Regions from separate parts of the Blautia obeum ATCC 29174 genome, predicted to be linked through region 3. Evidence: predicted binding sites of a transcription regulator. Region 3 holds the regulator's gene; each other region holds the start of a gene.
What was found. Region 3 encodes Rex, which represses fermentation and respiration genes when NADH is low (regulators of the CRP and FNR family bind a similar motif). Its sites were predicted from a motif close to ATTGTTAANTANTTAACAAT; they were not measured.
Positions count from the first base shown of each region.

Region 1 (2,276 bases), 1.5 Mb from region 3:
CGGGAAGCTCCTTTGCCTGCCCTGGATATGTAAGACTGGCATATTGTGTATCTTACGAGACGATTCAGAATTCTCTGCCTGAATTTGAGAAGCTGGCAGCAGAGTATGGGCTGTAGGAAGCCGGAATGTACAGTACACGAATTTGTAAAATGTATAATAGAAATTTATAAGAGTAAAAACAGATAAAAAAGACGCAGGAGCTGACTTTTTTGGTCATGCCCCTGCGTCTTTTGCAGTGCATATCGAGGAAGCACCGGTGGTGCGCTGGTCAGATCTTGTCAATTTTTTTACGGATATCCAGCATTTTCTGATCGAGCTGTGTGATCACAGAAGCACACTGCTGTAATTCTTCATTGATCACTGCTGCCTGCTTTTGTCCGCGTTTGTAACGCAATTGATGGTCGAGGTTGGCCCAGTAATCCATGGCAGCAGTTCGAAGCTGCAATTCCAGTTTGATCCACTGGTTTTCTTTCTGGAATGGAATTGCAATTTCCAGAATCAGATGAAGGCTTTGATAGCCGGATTTCTTTGGCTGCTGTACATAATCTTTGATTTTCAGGATATGGATATCCTGTTGTTTTTCGATCAGGTCAGCCACTTTGTAAATATCATCTACATAAGCACATACAGCACGAACACCGATCAGGTCATTGATCTTTTCCAGTGCCAGATCAAAATTCAGCTCCAGTCCTTTTTTCTGCATTTTTTTGCAGACACTGTCATAGCTTTTGAGTCTCCAGGTTTTCATCTGAATAAAATTCCGTTTATATTTCATCAGCAGAAATGTGTTGATGATGTCGAGTTTGGTCATCATAAGATTGATGGCACATTGTCCTTTAATGCTAAATTCACTGTCGGTCAGCATGCTCTTAAGAAGTTCTTTCTTTTTCAATTTCTGTCTTTCTTCCTCTAATTGTATCAGTGTAAATGTTTCTGTTGCCCGTAATGCATTTCCCGTTCCCATTAGAATACTCCTCCAGTAATAAATCTGTACGTGATTTGCGTTAAATCAAAGTTAAACAGTCGCGTTGCCAGCGTTAGCTGGAATGCAACCCGTGTGCGGGAATCTTGATTTGGATTTCTGTTTCCCATCATTTAATCTATGAAAAGGGGTGGAGAAATATGACAGGAAAAAATAGAAAATTTTGTTATGAAAATCACAATCTTATGAGCATGAAATCGAGGAAACAGACTTTGAAAACAGGTGTATATCAAATTTTTTGCCTGGGAATTAAGAGGAATGATGAAAATACGGATTGTATAAAATGCTGATTAATGGCGAAAATGTAAGAAACAATTTGTTTGAAATTTTAACAAAATACAGATTGACAAATGATTAACGAACCCGTATAATAAGCGCATATCAATCATTGATAAATAATTAACGTTAATAAATTGACGGAATTGTTTATCGGACTAAAGAATAAGGCTCATATCATAACAGAAAAACAGGAGGATTCACAAATGGCAAAGAAAGAAACCCACATCCCGGCAATCATTGATACTCCGGAAGCACTGGAAGCAAAGATCGCTGCGATGAAAGAAGCACAGAAACTTTTCGCCACTTATACACAGGAGCAGGTAGATAAAATCTTCAAAGCTGCTGCAACTGCAGCTGATAAAGCACGTATCCCGCTTGCAAAAGCTGCTGTTGAAGAAACTGGAATGGGTATCGTTGAAGATAAGGTCATCAAAAATCATTATGCAGCAGAATATATCTACAATGCGTATAAAAACACCAAAACCTGTGGTGTTCTTGAAGAAGATCCGGTTTATGGAATCAAGAAGATTGCGGAGCCGATCGGTCTGATCGCGGCAGTTATTCCAACTACAAACCCGACTTCCACAGCAATCTTTAAAACGCTGATCGCGTTAAAAACCAGAAATGCGATCATCATCAGCCCACATCCTCGTGCAAAAGGAAGTACGATTGAAGCTGCAAGAGTTGTTCTGGAAGCTGCCGTAAAAGCAGGTGCTCCGGAAGGCATCATCGGATGGATCGATGTACCGAGCCTTGAACTTACAAATCTTGTAATGAAAGAAGCTGACATCATTCTTGCAACAGGTGGTCCTGGAATGGTTAAAGCGGCATATTCTTCCGGAAAACCGGCACTTGGAGTTGGCGCCGGAAACACACCGGTTATCATTGATGACACTGCAGATGTTCGTCTGGCAGTAAACTCTATCATTCACTCCAAAACATTTGATAATGGTATGATCTGTGCATCCGAACAGTCCGTAACAGTTCTCGAAGGTGTATATAAAGCAGTTAAAGA
Region 1 covers NZ_CP102265.1:3,163,252-3,165,527, reverse strand. Annotated here, with positions in the region: gene NQ503_RS15205 (pyridoxal phosphate-dependent aminotransferase) at 1-116, shown strand, start outside; gene NQ503_RS15200 (GTP pyrophosphokinase) at 269-964, opposite strand; gene adhE (bifunctional acetaldehyde-CoA/alcohol dehydrogenase) at 1,465-2,276, shown strand, end outside.
Region 1: a site for Rex is predicted at 1,370-1,389, ahead of adhE (bifunctional acetaldehyde-CoA/alcohol dehydrogenase). Genes of this name have one in related genera too.

Region 2 (2,276 bases), 290 kb from region 3:
ACATACAATGGATGATCGGAATGATTGCTTTTCTGTCTGCATAAAATAGTTCTATATGAATTAAGGAGGGACTATGAATAGCAGACAAAATATTTTTATCTTTTCATTGATCATAATTTTACTGACACCCGGTTGGTCTGTATTTGCATCAGAAAAGTCTCCCGGTAATCTTTATGCATTGTCAGCAGTATTGATGGATGGTGATTCCGGACGAGTTCTCTATCAGAAATCAGGTAATACGCCTCGTCCGAACGCGAGCACTACCAAAGTAATGACCTGCATTCTTGCTCTTGAAAACGGAAAGGGCGATGACTATGTCAAAGTTTCTGCAAATGCTGTCAGTCAACCGGAAGTACGCCTTGGTCTTTCAATCGGAGAACAATATTATCTGGAAGACCTTCTTTATTCCCTGATGTTGCAGAGTCATAATGATTCTGCCGTTGCGATTGCTGAATGTATCGGTGGATCTGTAGATAATTTTTCAGCTATGATGAATGCAAAGGCAAAAGAAATCGGATGTAAAAACACACACTTTGTCACTCCGAATGGACTGGATGCAGAAAATTCTGGTGGAACACATCACACAACTGCAGAAGATCTGGCTCTGATCATGCGTTATGCAATCCACAATGATGTCTTTCTGAAGATTACACAGACAGAAGAGTATTCTTTTTCTGATTTAAGTAAAAAACGACACTTTTCGGTCCATAACACTAATGCACTACTTCATATGACGGACGGTGTACTTGCCGGGAAAACCGGATATACCGGTGATGCCGGATATTGTTATGTTTGTGCCTGTCAGAAAGATAACAAAACTTTTATCATTGCCCTTCTTGGTGCCGGCTGGCCTGACCATAAAAACTACAAATGGCATGATACTTTGGAACTTCTTAATTATGGAAACAGCAACTATGAATACCGGAGTTTCTGGCAAGAGCCGGAGCTTTCCTATATTCCCGTTGAAAATGGTATTCTGAATGATTTCGGTGCAGGAAGTTCTGTATATACAGGAGGTCAGATTTCTGTTTCGGATAACGAAAAAAACAGACAGATTCTGATTGGCTCAGATGACCGGCTGCAATATCAGATCCGTTTAAAAGAACATCTAAGTGCTCCTGTCAGAAGAGGCGAACAGATTGGACAGATCATTTATCTTCTTAATGATAACAATTTTTTTTCCTGTCCAATATTGGCAACAGAAAACATTCAGAAAAATACATTCACCCATTGCGCAGAGCTTGTATTTAAGAATTTTTTTCATTAACAGACCTGACTTCTCCTGTTGCGGGAGAAGTTTTTGCGTTTTAGGAAATTACTCTGTAATATTCCAATAACATATCGACATATCAGAACCCTACTGTAAAAAAAACGACATGGGAGTTAAACTTTTAACAAAAAAACAGGAAATCTATTGAAAAAATATTGAAAACAGGTTACAATTACAATCGGCTAAAATTTTGGTTATATTTAAAATTTTATAAAATGGAGGGCAAGAAAGAATGAGTAATGCAACACAAAGCTTAGCAGGCACAAGAATCACTTCTTTGCTTGACGCAAACAGTTTTGTTGAAATCGGAAAAAGCGTAACAGCCAGATCCACAGATTTCAATTTAACTGAAACAAAAGCGCCTTCAGACGGTGTTATCACCGGATATGGTGTGATCGACGGAAATCTTGTATATGTATACAGCCAGGATGCTTCCGTATTAAACGGAACTGTTGGTGAAATGCATGCCAGAAAGATTACCGCTCTGTATGACCTTGCAATGAAGACTGGAGCTCCTGTGATCGGTCTTGTTGACTGTGCAGGTATGCGTCTTCAGGAGGCTACTGATGCTCTTGAAGCATTTGGATCCATCTATCTGAAACAGACACTGGCTTCCGGAATGATTCCACAGATTACAGCTGTATTCGGTACATGCGGTGGTGGAATGGCAATTATTCCGGCTCTGACAGATTTCACATTTATTGAATCCCAAAAAGGCAAAATGTTCGTAAACAGCCCGAATGCACTGGATGGCAATTACACAGAAAAATGCGATACATCAGCTGCTGCATTCCAGAGCGAGGAAACAGGTCTTGTAGACGGAACAGGCTCCGAAGAAGAAATTCTTGGACAGATCCGTCAGTTGATCGGACTTCTTCCTTCTAATTTTGAAGATAATGATTCCTTCGTAGAATGTACAGATGATCTGAACCGCACCTGTGACGATATCACAGCATGTGCAGGCGATACATCCATCGCACTTTCCAGAATCGCTGACAACGGCATT
Region 2 covers NZ_CP102265.1:1,956,133-1,958,408, reverse strand. Annotated here, with positions in the region: gene NQ503_RS09390 (zinc dependent phospholipase C family protein) at 1-15, shown strand, start outside; gene NQ503_RS09385 (D-alanyl-D-alanine carboxypeptidase family protein) at 74-1,267, shown strand; gene NQ503_RS09380 (acyl-CoA carboxylase subunit beta) at 1,503-2,276, shown strand, end outside.
Region 2: a site for Rex is predicted at 1,380-1,399, ahead of NQ503_RS09380 (acyl-CoA carboxylase subunit beta). Genes of this name have one in related genera too.

Region 3 (2,276 bases):
GGTTGAGATATGCCTTGTACTGGGCATCACGAAGCTGTGCTTTTTTCTCTGCATAAGCGGAGTAATTACCGGCATACATACGAACCTGTCCGGCATCGATCTCGATGACTTTTGTGACAACTTTGTCCAGAAAATAGCGGTCATGAGATACAATGAAAACAGCACCAGGATAATTGAGAAGATAAGTTTCCAGCCAGGCAATGCTTTCCATATCCAGGTGGTTGGTAGGCTCATCGAGCAGAAGGATATCTGGTTTGGAAATCAGCAGTTTACCGAGGGCAACACGTGTTTTCTGACCGCCGGAAAGAGTCGCCACCTGTTTGGTAAAATCCTCTTCTGTAAATCCGAGACCATTCAGAACACCCATAAGTTCGCTTTTGTAGGCATAGCCATTCTCCAGTTCAAATTCATGAGTCAGGCGGGTGTAGGAGTTCATCAGGCGGTCAAGTTCTTCGCCGGAAGCATTTTTCATCTGGACTTCCATGGCACGAAGGCGTTCTTCCATATCGATGATATACTGTTTGGTGCTTAAGAGTTCTTCATATACAGAAAGGTGTCCCTGCACATCCTGATACTGGGCGAGGTAACCGATGCGTTTGTCCTTGGCAAGAACTACCTGTCCGGCATCTGCATGGATCTCTTCCATTATAATGCGAAGAAGTGTGGTTTTGCCGGCACCGTTATTACCGATCAGAGCAGCTTTTTCGCGTTCTTCTATATGAAAAGAGGCATCTTCCAGAATCACTTTTTCACCGAAGGATTTGGAGATACCCTGACATGATAAAATCATAGTTATTCCTCCGAAGTAAATATACGGTATGATTATAAAAGCAAAAATGGCCTTTGTAAAGGAAAATCAATGAAAATTGTACATATTTGACAACATTGATTGACAACAAAATGTCAATTCGTTATAATTAACGAGAAAGTGTAAGGAGGGACAACGGTGGAAGCAAAACAGATTTCAAAAGCTGTGATTAAGAGACTGCCACGTTACTATAGATACCTTGGTGAACTTCTGGAAGACAATGTAGAGAGAATCTCTTCCAATGATCTTAGTAAAAAAATGCGTGTTACAGCGTCTCAGATACGTCAGGATCTGAATAATTTCGGGGGATTTGGACAGCAGGGATACGGTTATAATGTAAAATATCTTTATACAGAGATCGGTAAGATCCTGGGGCTGGATATCGTGCATCCGATGATCATTGTAGGAGCTGGTAATCTGGGGCAGGCACTTGCCAATTATGTTGAGTTTGAGAAGAGAGGATTCAAGCTGGTCGGTATTTTTGATGTAAATCCGGTACTTGAGGGAATTGCGGTTCGTGGGATTGAGATTCAGATGATCAGTGATCTTCCTTTCTTTATGAAAGAAAACAATATTGAGATCGCAATTCTGACATTGCCGAAGAATAAGGCACGTGATATGGCGGAGATTCTGATCGAGAACGGAATCAAAGCTATCTGGAATTTTGCACATATCGATCTGGATACTCCGGATGATGTGATCGTGGAGAATGTTCATCTTTCAGAGAGTCTTATGACATTATCCTATAATCTCAGTCAGTATCGTCAGGAACATATAGACGATGAGAAATAAGCAGCACTTATAAAGTGATGGCAGGACGGACAGACAGGCTGTTACCCGGCTCCTTATGGCAAGGAGGCTGCGTAATGGCCTTTTATGCTAATTATGGCAGGTGAGGAAAAAGAATGAAACAGATTGTGACCTGTAAAGAAATGAAAGCTCTTGATGGAAATATGATTGAGGGAATCGGGATTCCGTCCTGTGTCCTGATGGAACGGGCAGCTCTGAAAGTCGCAGAAGAACTGGAACGGACGCTGGCAGACAAAAAACAGGAAGAACGGATTCTCTGTGTCTGCGGAAACGGGAACAACGGAGGAGATGGCGTGGCTGTTGCCCGTATTCTGAAACTGCATGGTTATCGTACAAGTCTGTATCTGGTGGGGAATCCGGACCACAGGACTGTGGAAATGCAGCGTCAGCTGGATATTGCAGCTGCCTGTCAGGTGCCGGTTGTGAATAACCTGGAAACAGAGGAATATACTACTATAGTAGATGCCATTTTCGGCGTTGGGCTGAGTCGTCCGGTCGAGGGCAGTTACAGAGATGTGATCATGGCACTGAATCAGTTGAATGCCTGGAAAGTGGCTGTTGATATTCCGTCCGGAGTAAATGGCGATACAGGAGCAGAACTTGGAGTTGCTTTTCATGCAGATCTGACAGTGACATTTGCATTTCGGAAAGCAGGCCT
Region 3 covers NZ_CP102265.1:1,667,430-1,669,705, forward strand. Annotated here, with positions in the region: gene abc-f (ribosomal protection-like ABC-F family protein) at 1-790, opposite strand, end outside; gene NQ503_RS07855 (redox-sensing transcriptional repressor Rex) at 947-1,600, shown strand; gene NQ503_RS07860 (bifunctional ADP-dependent NAD(P)H-hydrate dehydratase/NAD(P)H-hydrate epimerase) at 1,714-2,276, shown strand, end outside.